2 regions of the Quadrisphaera setariae genome follow, and region 1 is predicted to be linked to the other one. Evidence: predicted binding sites of a transcription regulator. Region 1 holds the regulator's gene; the other holds the start of a gene.

What was found. The regulator LexA, encoded in region 1, represses DNA repair genes until DNA is damaged. The targets are predictions, from matches to a motif close to TCGAACANNTGTTCGA.
Region 2: FMM08_RS07680 (HNH endonuclease signature motif containing protein) is a predicted target of LexA. The motif match lies at 2,826-2,841, and genes of this name have one in related genera.

What each region holds. Positions count from the first base shown of each region.
Region 1 covers NZ_VKAC01000012.1:43,671-51,161, forward strand. Annotated here, with positions in the region: gene FMM08_RS18125 (glycoside hydrolase family 2 protein) at 1-274, shown strand, start outside; gene FMM08_RS18130 (purine-cytosine permease family protein) at 252-1,697, opposite strand; gene lexA (transcriptional repressor LexA) at 1,876-2,556, shown strand; gene FMM08_RS18140 (Nramp family divalent metal transporter) at 2,553-4,019, opposite strand; gene FMM08_RS18145 (NAD(P)/FAD-dependent oxidoreductase) at 4,061-5,242, opposite strand; gene FMM08_RS18150 (OsmC family protein) at 5,256-5,678, opposite strand; gene FMM08_RS18155 (ATP-dependent DNA helicase) at 5,688-7,491, opposite strand, start outside.
Region 2 covers NZ_VKAC01000004.1:91,878-99,368, reverse strand. Annotated here, with positions in the region: gene FMM08_RS07695 (FKBP-type peptidyl-prolyl cis-trans isomerase) at 1-218, opposite strand, end outside; gene FMM08_RS07690 (FKBP-type peptidyl-prolyl cis-trans isomerase) at 245-1,261, opposite strand; gene pafA (Pup--protein ligase) at 1,311-2,672, opposite strand; gene FMM08_RS07680 (HNH endonuclease signature motif containing protein) at 2,854-5,400, shown strand; gene FMM08_RS07675 (GNAT family N-acetyltransferase) at 5,644-6,216, opposite strand; gene prcA (proteasome subunit alpha) at 6,241-7,056, opposite strand; gene prcB (proteasome subunit beta) at 7,053-7,491, opposite strand, start outside.

The DNA of each region.
Region 1 (7,491 bases):
CGCTGACGGGGACTCCTCAGCGCCCGAGGGCGCGACGTGGGGGTACTCCACCGCCTCCGACGCCGACGACTACGCCCGGCGCCTGGGCGACCTGCTCGGCGCCGCGAACGCGTGCGTGGAGGCGGGCGGCCTGGTCGGGTGGTGCTACACGCAGCTGGCCGACACCCTGCAGGAGGCGAACGGCCTGGTCACCGAGGACCGCACCCCCAAGCTGCCGCTGGATCGGCTGCGCGCGCTCGTCACCGGCGAGGTCAGCGACCCGTCCGCCGGGTGAGCGCTCCGGTCCGCAGGGTCCTCTTGGCGGACGGCGTGAGCAGCAGCTGCCCCACGAAGCCGATCGCCAGCGCGGCGAGCACGCCGAGGTTGGCGAAGGTCCAGTCGCCGCTCTTCCCGCCCAGGCCGAGCGGGCCCAGCAGGTAGCCCTGCCACCCGAGCCAGGTGGCGCTGGTGTTGACGACCAGCCCCCACCCGACGGCGGTCGCGGCCAGCAGCAGCACCACCGGGCCCCAGCGCACGGACCCGTACTGGCCCGCGGGGTCGAACAGCGCGACGTCGTCGTAGGCGCCGGAGCGGCGGACGAGGTCGGCGATGGCAGCACCCGCCCACGCGGCGATCGGCACGCCGAGGGTGATGAGGAAGCCCTGGAAGGGGGTGAGGAAGTCCTCGGAGACGAACACGACGTAGACCGCGCCGGCCACCATCAGCGCCCCGTCGACCAACGCCGCCACCCAGCGCGGGGCGGGCAGGCCGAGGGAGAGCAGGGCCAGTCCGGAGGAGTAGATGTCCAGCACGGCGCCGCCCACCAGCGAGAGCACCGCGACCACCGCGAACGGCACGAGGAACCAGGTGGGCAGGCCCGTGGCCAGGGCACCGATCGGGTCGGTGCTGGCGCCGTCGTAGAACTCCGGCGAGGAGGCCGCCAGCAGCACCCCGAAGCCCAGCAGCACCAGGGGTGCAGTCGCGCCGCCGAACGTCGTCCACCACACCACCCCGGGGCGCGAGGAGTGCCGGGGCAGGTAGCGGGAGTAGTCGCCCGCGGCGTTGACCCACCCCAGCCCGAACAGGGTCATGCTGAACACGGTGGCGCCGAGCAGCGCCTGCCAGGTGCCGTTCGGGGCCGCGGTGACGGCGCCCCAGTCGAGGCGCCCGGCCGTCAGCGCGAGGAAGACAACGGTCAGCACGCCGGTCACCCACGTGATGACGGCCTGCAACTTCATGATCGCCTCGAAGCCGAGGACACCGGCGCCCACGACCAGCAGGACGACGACGACGAGCGCGACCGCCTTGGTGACCGTCCCGCCGCCCCAGCCCAGCGTCGTGAACACGGTGGCGGTGGCCAGCGCCGCGAGCGAGACGAGGACCGTCTCCCAGCCGACGGTGAGCAGCCAGCTGATGGCCGAGGGGAGCCTGTTGCCGCGCACGCCGTAGGCGGCGCGCGAGACGACCATCGTCGGGGCCGAGGCGCGGGTGCCGCCCAGGGCCACGAGCCCGCACAGGAGGAACGACGCGACGATCCCCACCACCCCGGCGAGCAGCGCCTGCCACCAGCTGACGCCGAAGCCGAGCACGAAGGCCCCGTTGGCGATGCCGAAGACGGAGACGTTGGCGGCGAACCAGGGCCAGAAGAGGCTCGAGGGCCTGCCGCGCCGCTCGGACTCGTCGATGACGTTGAGGCCGTTGACCTCGACGCGCGACAGCGACGGCGGCCCGGGGGTCGCGGTGGTCGGCGAGGTGGTCGACGAGGCGGACGACCCGGGGGGCAGCACGACGGAACAGTACGGGGAGCAGCGCGGGAGCAGCAGGGCCCGCCTCCTCGTCGTCCGCCGCGTCGAACGCGTGTTTGAGATCGCGTGCTCGATCCACTACCCTGCGTGCGTGGCGACGACGGCCCCGAAGGGCACCTCCGGTCGAGCTGACGACCTCACCAGCCGGCAGCGAGCCGTGCTCGACACGATCCGCGAGTCGGTCACCAGCCGCGGCTACCCGCCGAGCATGCGGGAGATCGGCAAGGTCGTCGGGCTGCACAGCCCCAGCAGCGTCGCGCACCAGCTGGTGACGCTCGAGCGCAAGGGCTACCTGCGCCGCGACCCGAACCGCCCGCGCGCCATCGAGGTGGTCGACCCCGGCCGCACCGCGGGCCGCGGCGCCGCGGCAGCCGTCCCCGCGGTCCCGGAGAGCGAGGAGACCGCCTTCGTGCCGCTGGTCGGGCGCATCGCCGCCGGCGCACCGCTGCTCGCCGAGCAGGAGGTGGAGGACGTCTTCGCCCTGCCGCGCCAGCTGGTGGGCGAGGGCGAGCTGTTCACCCTGCGCGTCGTGGGCGACTCCATGGTCGACGCCGCCATCTGCGACGGCGACTACGTGGTGGTCCGCCGCCAGCCCGTCGCCGAGAACGGCGAGGTGGTCGCCGCCATGATCGACGGCGAGGCGACGGTCAAGGTGCTGCAGCGCCGCGGCGGCGGCGTTCAGCTGCTGCCCCGCAACGCCGCCTACTCCCCCATCGACGGCACCGAGGCCACCATCCTCGGCCGCGTCGTCACGGTGCTGCGCTCGCTCTAGCCGAACAGCTTGGGGAGCTGCTGGCCGAGGGTCAGCACCGTCGCCGTGCCGTAGATGAGGATCGCGAGCACCAGCAGCGCCAGCCGCACGCCCCTGACGCGCAGCGGCGCCGGGAGCAGCTTGCGGTTGGTGGCGATGAGCAGCGCCGAGTAGATCGTCATCATGAGGCCGCCGACGGTGGCGGAGACGACGACGAGCGCGATCGGCTGGTCGAAGCCGATCAGCAGCACCACGGCGCCGATGGCCACCAGGCCCCAGGTGAGCCAGAAGTAGATGCGGCTCTCGTCGGCGCTCTTGAGGTAGCTGGTCTTCAGCACGTCCGCTGCCATGCGGCTCGTGTAGTCGGTGATGCCCAGGGCAGCGCCGAACAGCGAGAACGCGCCGATGATCCAGAAGAAGACACCGAACCAGGTGCCGACGGCCTCGGCCAGCTGCTCGCCCTCGACCCGCACGAACTGGATGTCGTTCGGCAGGTCCTCCAGGCCGAAGACGGTGGAGTAGGCGAGCAGCGAGGTGAAGAAGATCGACACCACGGTGATGGCGACGAACGTGCTCAGCTGCTCGACGTTGGCGAAGCGCCACCAGCCGCGCCAGCGCCGCAGGTTCTCCTCGCCCTCGGGCCCCTCGGTGCGGAAGACGTAGCCGGTGCTCGGCACCGCCTCCGGCTCACCCGTCACCGGGCTCTGCAACCGCGGCACGTAGTGGCCCATGCCGAAGCCCTTGTCGCGGATCCAGTTGGACTGCACGAGGTTCTGCCCGCCACCGGCACCAGCGAAGATCATCGCGCCGAAGAGGGTGGCGAAGCCCAGCTCCGCAGCCGGGAAGCGCGCCTCGGTGACGATGGTCGGCACGTCGCGCCAGGCGGTCGCGGTGATGGCGGCGAAGGCCCCCACCACGAGCAGGAGCATCACCGCCGCCACCTTGACCATCTGGATCTTCTCCAGCGCCACGTACACCACGGGAGCCAGGGTGAGGATCAGTCCGATCGCCACCAGCAGCCCGATGGCGATGAACCGCGGCGTCCCCCCGGTGAGGAAGCTGATGAGCGTCGCCGAGCTCGTGGCCCACCCGGGCCAGAGGTTGGCGCCGTAGGTGAGGATCGCGAACACCAGGCCCCAGTGCGGCCAGAACCTGCTGAACCCGGTCACCGCCGTCTCGCCGGTGGCCAGGGCGTACCGCTCGATCTCCATGGTCACGAAGTACTGCGTGACCACGCCGACCAGCGCCGCCCACACGAAGACCAGCCCCACCTGGGAGGCGATGAACGGGAACAGCACGAACTCGCCGCTGGACAGGCCGACGCCCGCGGCGATGATCCCCGGCCCGATGAGCGGCAGCCACCGCGACGGCGGTTTCGGGAGCTCGCGGACCTCCGGGACGGCGAGCTTCGAGCCGCGGAACGGGTCGAGGACTGAGGTCGCACTGGGCGGTCGGTGACCGGCCGCGTCGTCGCGGGTGGACATGCCCGCCACCGTGGCGCAGGTCGCGCCTCCGCGCGAGCCGATCAGCCCGCGAGCAGGGCTCGACCCATGCCGCGCACGACCCGGGAGGTGAGCCGGCCGCGGGCCAGGCCGATGTCGGCGACGTCGTCGAAGACGCCGGTGTCGCGGGCCGACGCGCGCAGCGCCGCGTGCAGCAGCCGGTCGCTGCGCACGAGCCGCGCGGCGAGATCCGTGTGGCGCAGGTGCCCGACCAGCGCCTCGCCGAGCATGCGGTCGTACCGGCCACCTCCGAGCGCCGCGCGCCCGGCGAGGACGCCCGAGAGCACCGCGTAGTAGATGCCCTCCCCCGTCACGGGGTTGACGAGGCTGGCGGCGTCACCGGCGAGCAGCACGCGCCCCACCGACCAGACGCCGCTGCGGCCCGTCGAGAGCGGCAGCGGGTGCCCGGCCACCTGCTCGGCGCCGGCCGTCGTCCCGGGGAGCAGCTCCTCCAGGCGCTCCAGCAGGCGCGCCCGCGTCGGCGCGGTCCCCGCACTCGAGCGCGAGTCGACCAGCTGACCGAACCCCACATTCGCGCGCCCGTCCCCCACCGGGAAGGACCACGCGTAGCTGGGGCGGTCGGTGTCCTCGGAGAACGCCAGCACCTGGACGCCCTCGTGCTGGGGCAGCACGGGCGCGTACGCGCGGACGGCGATCGCCGTCGTCCCCCGCCGCTGCGGCGGCACGACCGCCGGGCCCAGGGCCCGCCGCACCTCGGAGTGGGCTCCGTCAGCGCCCACCGCGATGCGGCCGCGGACCACCTCGCCGTCGGACAGGACGACGCCGACCCCGGCTCCGTCCTGCAGCACGTCGCGCACGCGGGCCCGGCGCAGCACCGCGCCGCGCTCGACGGCCGCCCTCACCAGGCGCTCGTCGAGGACGGCGCGGGGCACCACCTGGGCGGGACGGCTCATCGCCTCCTCGACCACCGGGACCCCCGGCGCCCCCACCACGGAGATCCGCAGCCGCGGCGCCACCGGCCAGTCGTCGAGCAGGCCGGTGACGCCGACGGTCTCCAGGACGTCGAGGGCGTGGGGGGCCACGCCGTCCCCGCAGACCTTGTCGCGCGGGAAGTCGGCGCGGTCCAGGAGCAGCACCTTCGACCCCGGACGCTGGTGCAGCGCCCCCAGCGCCGCCGCCGAGCCCGCCGGTCCGGCGCCGACGACGACGAGGTCCCAGTGCTGCTCACGACCGTGCTGGCTCACACGCCGGATCCTGTCAGGCGGCGAGCTTCACGGTGAGGTCGGACCCGGCCAGGGCCTTGGTGAACGGGCAGATCTGCTGGGCCTGCTCCAGCACGCGCTCGGCGACGTCGTCGGCGAGGCCGCTGACCTCCAGGGTGATGTGGGAGGTGTAGCCGGCCTCCTCCGCCGTGGTGAGGACCACGTGGGCGGTGACCTGGGCGCCGCTCGCGTCGACGTCCTGCGTGGACGCGGCGATGCCGATCGACTGCTGCAGGCACGCGGCGGTGGCGGCGGCCATGAGGTGCTCGGGGGTGGTGCGGTCTCCAGCGGCCTCACCGGCCAGCTGGGTCTGCGCCTCCAGGACGCCGTCGGAGGTCTTCACGCTGCCGGCCACGGCGGTGGCCGTGGCGTCCTGGACGGTCTGGGAGTCGTGGGCGGAGTGCGCGGTCTCGCTCATCCCCAGACGCTAGGCAGGCCTCGCGGCCGCCGCCTCTTGATCACTGGCTGCGACGTCCAGTCGACGCAGCGCCCCCAGCACGACCTCCTTGTCGGTGGTCGGCCACAGCGGCGGCAGGCTCGCCCGCAGGAACGAGCCGTACCGCTTGGTGGCCAGCCGCGGGTCGAGCAGGGCCACCACGCCGCGGTCGGAGGTGCTGCGCAGCAGGCGCCCGGCGCCCTGGGCCAGCAGCAGCGCCGCGTGGGTGGCGGAGACGGCCATGAAGCCGTTGCCGCCGGCGCGGTCGGCGGCCTCCGCGCGGGCCGAGGCCAGCGGGTCGTCCGGGCGGGGGAAGGGGATCCGGTCCAGGACCACCAGCTGGCAGGACGGGCCCGGCACGTCCACGCCCTGCCACAGGGTCAGCGTGCCGAACAGGCAGGTGCGGGGGTCATCGGCGAACTCCCGCACGAGGTTGGGAACGGTGTCGTCGCCCTGGCACAGCACGGAGATGCCGTGCTGGGCGAGCCGGTCCCCCAGGGCCTCGGCGGCGGCCTCGGCGGCGCGGCGGGAGGAGAACAGCCCCAGCGCGCGGCCGCCGGCGGCCACCACCAGCTGCTCGACCTCCTCCAGCACCTCCGGCGCCGGACCCTCGCGACCCGGCTGGGGCAGGTGCTTGGCGACGTAGAGGATGCCCTGCCTGGCGTGGTCGAAGGGGCTGCCGACGTCGAGCGCGGTCCACTGCGGGGCGCCGGGGCCCTGCAGGCCAAGCGCGCCGGCGGCGGCGTCGAAGGACCCGCCCGGCGTGAGCGTGGCCGAGGTCAGCACCACCGTGGAGCCGCCGAAGAGGTGCTCGCGCAGCGTCATCGCCACGCTCAGCGGCGCCACGTGGAGCACGCGGGGGCGCGGTTCCTCGTCGCGGCGCCACGCGCCGGGTGCCTCGAGCCACGCGACGTCCTCGCCGGGTCCGTCGGCGCCCGGGGAGACCTCGACGAGCCGCTCCGCCACGTCGAAGACCTCGCTCAGCGCGGCGCGGGCGACCTGCTTGCCGGCCGCCGCGTCGCCGTCGTCGTCCTTCCCGGTCTGGCCGCCCTCGCCCTTGAGGCCCGACAGGGCCTCGCGGGCGGCGTCGCGCACGCCCGCCACGGCCAGGCGCACGCCCTCGGGCAGCCCCTTCGGGTAGCGGCCCACGGGGGCCTCCTCGAGCACGGCGCCGAGGTCGTCCGACGCGACGCGCAGGCGCTCGGCGGAGGTCGGGTCGAGGCCGCCCTGGCGGCGGGCGGTGGTCGCCGCCTGAGCCACCGCCGCCGCGGACAGCGAGCCCGTGGCCACGGAGGTGACCCGGTCGACCAGCTCGTGGGCCTCGTCGATGACGACGACGTCGTGCTCGGGCAGCAGCTGCACGTCCTCGACGGCGTCGATGGCGAGCAGCGCGTGGTTGGTGACGACGACGTCGACCTCCTTGGCCCGCGCCCGGGCCAGCTCGACGTGGCACTCCTCCGCCAGGGGGCAGCGCGTGGCGCCGAGGCACTCCCGGGAGCTGACGGAGACCTGCCGCCAGGCGCGCTCGGAGACGCCGGGGACGAGCTCGTCGCGGTCTCCGGTCTCGGTGTCCTGCGCCCAGCGGTGCAGGCGGGCGACCTCGCGGCCGAGCTGGCTCGTGGCGGTGGGCGCGGCAGCGCGGCGGTCGGTGGCGCGCTCGGCACCGCCGACCAGCTCCATGCCGGGCAGCGCCTCGGGCTCGTCCTCGGGGAAGCCGCCGACCAGCTTCTGCCGGCACACGTAGTGGGCGCGGCCCTTCACGGTCTGCCAGGTGAGCTCGCGCCCGAGCATCGGG
Region 2 (7,491 bases), on a different contig from region 1:
ACCTGGCCGACGCCCACGCGGAAGCTCAGCGGCTCGCCGCGGTCCCACGAGGCGTCGAACTGCTCGCCGGTGGAGTGGGTGACGCCCACGTAGTGGGTGGTGACGGTGGAGCCGGGGGTGGCCTCGGGGCCGTCGCCGACGGTGATGTCGGTGATGACGAGCTCGGTGGGGGCCGGACCCTCGGGCGGGTCGACCTCGGGACGGGGTGCGTTGCTCATGGGTCCACTCTGCCGGGGGGCTCGGACTACTGCGCTGCGAGCACGTCGACGACGAACACGAGGGTCGAGCCTGCCGGGATCTTGTCGCCCTGCGCCTGGTCGCCGTAGCCCAGCGCGGGCGGGATGACGAGCAGCACCTGGCTGCCCACGGGCACGCCCTCCAGGCCCTGGTCCCAGCCCTTGATGACCTGGCCGGAGCCGAGGGTGAAGTCGAACGGGGTGCCGCGGGTCCAGGACGAGTCGAACACCTGCCCCGTGGACCAGGTGACGCCGGTGTACTGCATCGTCAGGTGCTGGCCCTTCTGGACCGCCGGACCGGTGCCCTTGATGAGCACCTGGCTGACGAGCGACGACGGAGGCGTCGCACCGCTCGTGATCTTGATGGTGGGTGCGTGGGTCGCCTGGTCCACGCTGACCGACTCCACGCCGGCCGGCAGGGGTGCCTGCTCCGGGGTGCCGGTGGCCCAGCCGGGTGAGACCGACTTCACGTCGATGAGGTAGACGAGGGTGTCGGTGGCGCCGATCCCGGCCTGCTCGAGCCCGCCCTGGGGTCCGTACCCGTCGGCGGGGGCCACCGCGGCGAGCACCTGGCTGCCGGCCTTGACGCCCTTGAGCGCCGTGGTGAAGCCGGGGATGACGCCCGGACCGAGCACGAACTGCGCCGGCGTGCCGCTCCAGGCGCTCGACCCGAACGTCTTGCCGTCCTTGCCGTTGACCCCGACGAACTCCACGCCGAGCACGTCCCCGACCTCTGCGGCCTTGCCGTCACCCTCGGTGAGCACCTTGGAGGCGGTCGTGGTGGTGCTGAAGCCGGCGGGCACCGCGACGATGGGCACGGCGTCCTTGCCGGTGGCGCCCGCGGCAGGCGCGGTCACCGTCACCTGGGACAGGTCGGCGGTGGCCGCGGCGCTGCTGGCGGCGCTGGACGGGGCGCTGGAGGGGTCGGCTGCCCCGCCGCCAGAACCGCCGGAGCAGCCCGCGAGCGCGAGCGCACCGGCCACCAGGGGGATGACGAGAGCAGGACGACGACGAACGGCGATCACCCCAGCACGCTACGCGACGGGACTGCGTGCTCCCGGGGGCACAGCGCTCTCACATGCTCGCGATGAGGCGCTCCACCCGCTCGTCCACCGAGCGGAAGGGGTCCTTGCACAGCACGGTGCGCTGCGACTGGTCGTTGAGCTTGAGGTGCACCCAGTCGACGGTGAAGTCGCGGCGCTTCTCCTGCGCGGTCCTCACGAAGTCGCCGCGCAGGCGGGCGCGGGTGGTCTGGGGGGGCACGCTGGTGGCCTCGAAGACCTCGATGTCGCTGCTGACGCGCTCGACCATGCCGCGGGCGGCGAGGAGGTTGTACAGGCCCCGGGTGCGGGAGACGTCGTGGTAGGCGAGGTCGAGGCGGGCCACGCGGGCGTCGGACAGGGCCAGGCCGTGGCGGGCGCGGTAGCGCTCGACGAGCTTGAGCTTGATGACCCAGTCGAGCTCGCGGTCGACGAGGGACAGGTCGCCCTCGCGCACGGCGCGCAGGCCGCGCTCCCACAGGTCGAGGACGCGCTTGTCGGTGCTGTTGCGCACGCCCTCCTCGTCGATGAAGGTCTTGGCGCGCTCGAGGTACTCCTCCTGCACCTCCAGAGCGCTGGCCTCGCCGCCGTTGGCGAGCTTGAGCATCCGGCGACCGGTGGTGTCGTGGCTCACCTCGCGGATGGCCCGGATGGGGTTCTCCAGGGACAGGTCGCGCACGGCGACGCCGCTCTCGAGCATCCGCAGGACGATGTCGACGGCGCCGGTCTTGAGCATCGTCGTGGTCTCGGACATGTTCGAGTCGCCGACGATGACGTGGAGGCGGCGGAACCTGTCGGCGTCGGCGTGGGGCTCGTCGCGGGTGTTGATGATGGGCCGGCTGCGCGTGGTGGCGCTGGAGACGCCCTCCCAGATGTGGTCGGCCCGCTGGGACAGGCAGTAGACCGCGCCGCGGGGCGTTTGGAGGACCTTCCCCGCGCCCACGAGCACCTGGCGGGTGACGAGGAAGGGGATGAGGACGTCGGCCAGGCGGGAGAACTCCCCGGCCCGGGGCACGAGGTAGTTCTCGTGGCAGCCGTAGGAGTTGCCGGCGGAGTCGGTGTTGTTCTTGAAGAGGAACACCTCCCCGCCGATGCCCTCCTCGGCGAGGCGGCGCTCGGCGTCGACCGTGAGGCCCTCGAGGATCCGCTCGCCCGCGCGGTCGTGGATGACGAGCTGGCGCACGTCGTCGCACTCGGGGGTGGCGTACTCGGGGTGGGAGCCCACGTCGAGGTAGAGGCGGGCGCCGTTGCGGAGGAAGACGTTGGACGACCGCCCCCACGAGACGACCTTGCGGAAGAGGTAGCGGGCGACCTCGTCAGCGGACAGGCGGCGCTGGCCGTCCGCGGCGCAGGTGACCCCGTACTCGGTCTCCAGACCCAGGATCCGGCGGTCCACGATCGCCACAGTACGTCGGGTCAGCGGGAGCGCGAGGGCGGGGCGCACACCTGAGGACTGTCGGTGGTGACCACTACCGTCGCACAGGGCGATCTCCGAGCACCGGCGATCACGGTCCTCTGTGCAGGTCAGAGGCTTCTTGATATTGAAGGATCGAACGCCTGTCGGTACGATGAGGGGCGTGGACGAGACCCCCGCGAGCGCCGAGGTGGCGGTCGGCGACGGGGTTCCGCAGCCTCCTGCGCGGACGCGCCGGACCCGGTCGCAGGCTCGTCGTCGCCGGGCCGCCCTGTCCGAGCTGCCACCGCGCGGCCCCGCCCGGCGCCGGCACGAGGCCACCCGTCGGGACGTGGCCCGGCGCGGCCTACCGGGTCCGGCCGGCATGGACCAGGCGCTGCTCGACCAGGTGCTCACCACCCGCGCCGTGCCCGACGCGGAGTGGGTCTGGGACGAGGGCCGCGGCGCCTGGCGGGTCGCGACCGACGCCGACGACGCCCCGTGGGTCTCCGGTGACGTCTCCGGCCTGTGCGAGCACCCCGACGACGCCCCGGTCGACGTCGTCCTCGACGACGGACCCCGTCCCTTCCAGCAGGACAGGGCCGCACGGCGAGCCGCTGGTGAGTTCGAGCGCTGGCTCGCCGAGGACGCCGACGACGACGAGCGCCGCCGCGTCCGCGCCGTCGTCGCCGAGCGGGCTGCCACGCACGCCGCGAGGAAGCACGCCCACAGGCTCCGCACCCAGCAGGCCGCCGTGGGGCGGGCTCAGGGCGGCCAGGTCCGCATCCTCGCGGCGATGGCGCCGCTGTACCGGGCCGCGGTCCACCACCCCGACGGCGACCCCGACGGCCCAGGGCCCGACGGTGACCGCACGCGGCGCACGTCCCGCGCGCAGCGTCAGCGCGCGGCGCTGGAGGCGTCGGGCCTCAACGACCTCGTCAGCGAGGTGGCGCTGCTGCTCGCGTGGACGGAGCACCGAGCCGGCAAGCAGGTGCGGCTGGCGGAGCACGTGGTCAGCTGCCTTCCGCGGACCCTGGAGCGCCTGGAGGGCGGCCGGCTCGACCTCGCGCTGGTCACCGTCGTCGCCGAGCAGAGCCTCGAGCTCGACCCCCAGCTGGCGCTCGAGCTCGACGAGGAGGTCTTCGGACCCGACGGCTCCGGGCTGGGGCTGAACACCGCCGAGCTCAAGGACGTCGTCGACGAGGTGGTGGCCCGCAAGGACGCCGCCGCGGTGCGCCGCCGGTCGTGCCGGAAGGTGTCGGCGCGGTCGGTGGTCATGCGGCCTCTCGGCGATGGCATCGCGCAGCTGGTCATGACGGGCCCCGCCCCCGCCGTCCTGGCCACGTACGAGCACCTCGACACCATCGCCGGGCTGAACCTGGCCGAGGCTCGCCAGGCGATCTCGGAGGGGCGGCTGCCCGCCGACGGTGGGGACCCGTACGCCAACGGGGTGGACGGGCTCGGCGGGGCTCCGGACGGTCCGGAGGCTGACGCCGCCGTCCACGACGCCCGGGGGATGCCCGCACACCGCTTCGACGCCCTGGCCACCGCGGTGCAGGACGCCTCTCCCGCCGAGCCGGGTGCCCCGCGCCCGCAGACGACGCTCGAGGTCCACGCCGCGCTGTCCACGGTCTGCGGCCACGACGACCAGCCCGGTCGGCTGGAGGGGTACGGATGGGTACCCGGTTGGCTGGTCCGCCAGGGCCTCACGTGGGAACGATGCCGGCTGCGGCGGATCCTCACCGACCCGTTCACCGGCGACCTCATCACCGTGGACGGGCACACGTACCCCGCGAGCTGGCTCACCGACCCGGGTCCGCCGCCGGCGCCGCCCTCGACACCGCCCCGCTCCGAGCCGCCTGGCACCCCTCCCGCACGCCCAGGCACCAGTCCGAGCACCGGCTCGGACCCTCGCGGTGGTGGGCGCACTGCTCCGGGCACCTTCCACGGACGTCCCGTCCAGCAGGTGCACGCCGCTGACGCCGAAGAGCCCGACGACACCCCTCCGAGCACCGCCGACGCGTCGCTCACGGCCACCGAGGCGAGCGACCTCGGTGCGCCCGACGCGCACGGCCTCGTGGACGACCTCCTGCTCGCCCCCGAAGCCGACTCCCCCGTCCCCTGCACCGATGGCACGTGCTCACCGTCCAGCCCCTCCGACTGCCCTGTCGCGTCCGTCAACGGTGGTCGCTACACGCCCGCCGCTGCCCAGGCCCGCGTGGTCAGGCGGCGGTGGAGCCGCTGCGCCCACCCCGGCTGCCGGCGACGGGCCACGCGCTGCGACCTCGACCACGTCGTCCCTCACCGCCGCGGTGGCCCCGCCGCCGGTGGCGGAACCACGTGCGCCTGCAACCTCGAACCGAAGTGCCGGCGCCACCACCTGCTGAAGCACGGCACCGACACCAGCAGGCTCACCGGCGGCGCTTCCTCGGGCGGCGGCGACCCGAGCGACCTCGACGACGGCTGGGTGCGCTGGACGGCGCGCTGGCAGCAGTGGCGGTGCGACCGCGGGTCGTCGCACTGGCGCTCACCCCTGGGTTTCGACCACCACAGCGCCCCCCGCCCCGCCGCCCTGCCCGACGAGCGGTACCGCCTGACGCCGTGGCCACCGCGCAACCCCGTCGAGGAGGAGCGCCTCGGACGCCGGCACATGCATCCGGTGGACCTGGCCCCCTCGGCCGAGCGGTCCGAGGGCGCGCGCTCCACCTTCCCTGACGAGCCGCCCTTCTAGGACGCGGCCCCTCGGGTGGAGCCGAGAGCATGAGCCGCGCTGGTCGACCCGCACCGATCCGGTCCTCCTCTGACATGACCCGCCGTCAGGGGGGCCGCCGAGGACCAGCGTCGCGACGCACCTTGACTGCACACCACGACGGACATCCCTGCGCATCCTCGTGCGGCTCAAGGTGGGGCTCGATTCCTTGATCGTCGCTGAGGGGTGTGCGAGGTTCTGAGGACGCCCTGATCGCCCGGCCGGTCAGGTCAGGGGCTTGATGAGCACCACGAGGCGCACGCCGCGGTCGTCGACGCGGTCTGCGTCACCGGGTCTGTCGCTCACCCGGTACCCGGCGCGCTGGTACAGCGCGATCGAGCTCTCGGACGCCGCTCCGGTGAACAGCTCCATCCGCGCAGCGCCAGATCGGCGGGCCTCGTCCTCGGCCGCGCCGAGGAGGGCCTTGCCGAGCCCGCGTCCCTGCGCGTCGGGGACGACGACGAGCCTGCCGACGTGCCCGACGAGCGGACCCCCGCCGTCGTCGTCCTGGTCGTCCGGCCCTGCACCCTGAGCAGGTGACGGGTCACGGGCCAGGCGGACCCGGACCGCACCGAGGAGCCGGTCCGGCTTCCAGTCCGACCAGGCACCGGCCTCGGCGACGACGACGCGCAGGGCCGGGTCCTCGATGGCGGCGCGGACGTCAGCCACGGTCTCGCGCAGGGGCGGCAGCAGCGGGTCGCCGTAGCGCTGGGCCTCGCTGACGAACGCCGCCAGCGAGACCACCAGCACCTCTCCCGCGTCACCCGCCCGCGCAGGACGCAGCCGCCAGCCAGCCACCCCAGACCTCCCCGGGAACAGGGCTCAGTCGGCGGGCGGCAGGTCGACGGTGTCCGACGGCAGACCGGTGTGGCCGCTCGCCGGCGGAGTCTGCGCAGCAGCGGCCTGGGCGGCGGACGTCGCTCCAGCGCCAGCCTCGGCGGACCGGCCGTCGATGACCGCCTGGAGCACCGGCCCCTCGAGGCGGCGGAAGGTGCGCCGGGGACGGGCGCGCTCGAGCACCGCGACCTCGAGCTGGTCAGCGGTCAGGGTGCGGGCGGGGCCCCCCGCCGGGTCGGGCGAGAGGGCCCGCAGCGCCAGCGCGAGCACACCGGGCAGGTCGAGGTCGGCTCGCCAGCCCTCGCGCAGCGGCCCGACGACCGCCTCGGTCTGGCCACCGATGATGACCACGCCGTGCTCCTCCGCCACGGAGCCGTCGTAGGTGAGGCGGTAGAGCTGGTCGGTGCCCGGCTCCGGGCCGACCTGCGCCACCACCACCTCGACCTCCAGCGGCTTAGGCTCGCTGGTGAACACCGCCCCCAGGGACTGCGCGTAGGCGTTGGCCAGGCCCCGGGCGGTGACGTCGGCGCGGTCGTAGGAGTACCCGCGCAGGTCGGCGTAGCGCACCCCGGCCACGCGCAGGTTCTCGAACTCGTTGTACTTGCCGACCGCGGCGAAGCCGATGCGGTCGTAGATCTCGCTGACCTTGTGCAGCGCCTTCGACGGGTTCTCCGCCACGAAGGCGATGCCGCCTGCGTACTCGGCCACCACCACGGACCGGCCGCGGGCGATGCCCTTGCGGGCGTAGTCGGCCTTGTCCCGGATGAGCTGCTCGGGGCTGACGTAGAACGGCATGCTCATCGGCGGCGGCCCTCCTGCTCGGCGGTGCGGTCGGCGATGACAGCGGCGGCCACGCGGCCGAGGTCGTCCTCGCTGACGCGCACGTAGCCCTCGGCGGTCACGACGGCGACGACGGGCCAGATGCGGCGCACCACGTCGGGACCGCCGGTGGCGGAGTCGTCGTCGGCGGCGTCGTAGAGGGCCTCCACGGCCACCCGCACGGCGCCGTCGGCGTCCAGGCCCGGGCGCCACAGCTTCTTGAGGGCACCGCGGGCGAAGAGCGAACCGGAGCCGACGGCGTGGTGCTCGTGCTCCTCGTAGCGGCCGCCCGTGACGTCGTAGCTGAAGATCCGGCCGGTCTGGCGCGCGAGGTCGTACCCGGCGAACAGCGGTACCACCGCCAGGCCCTGCATGGCCAGGCCGAGGTTGCCGCGCACCATCGTGGCCAGGCGGTTC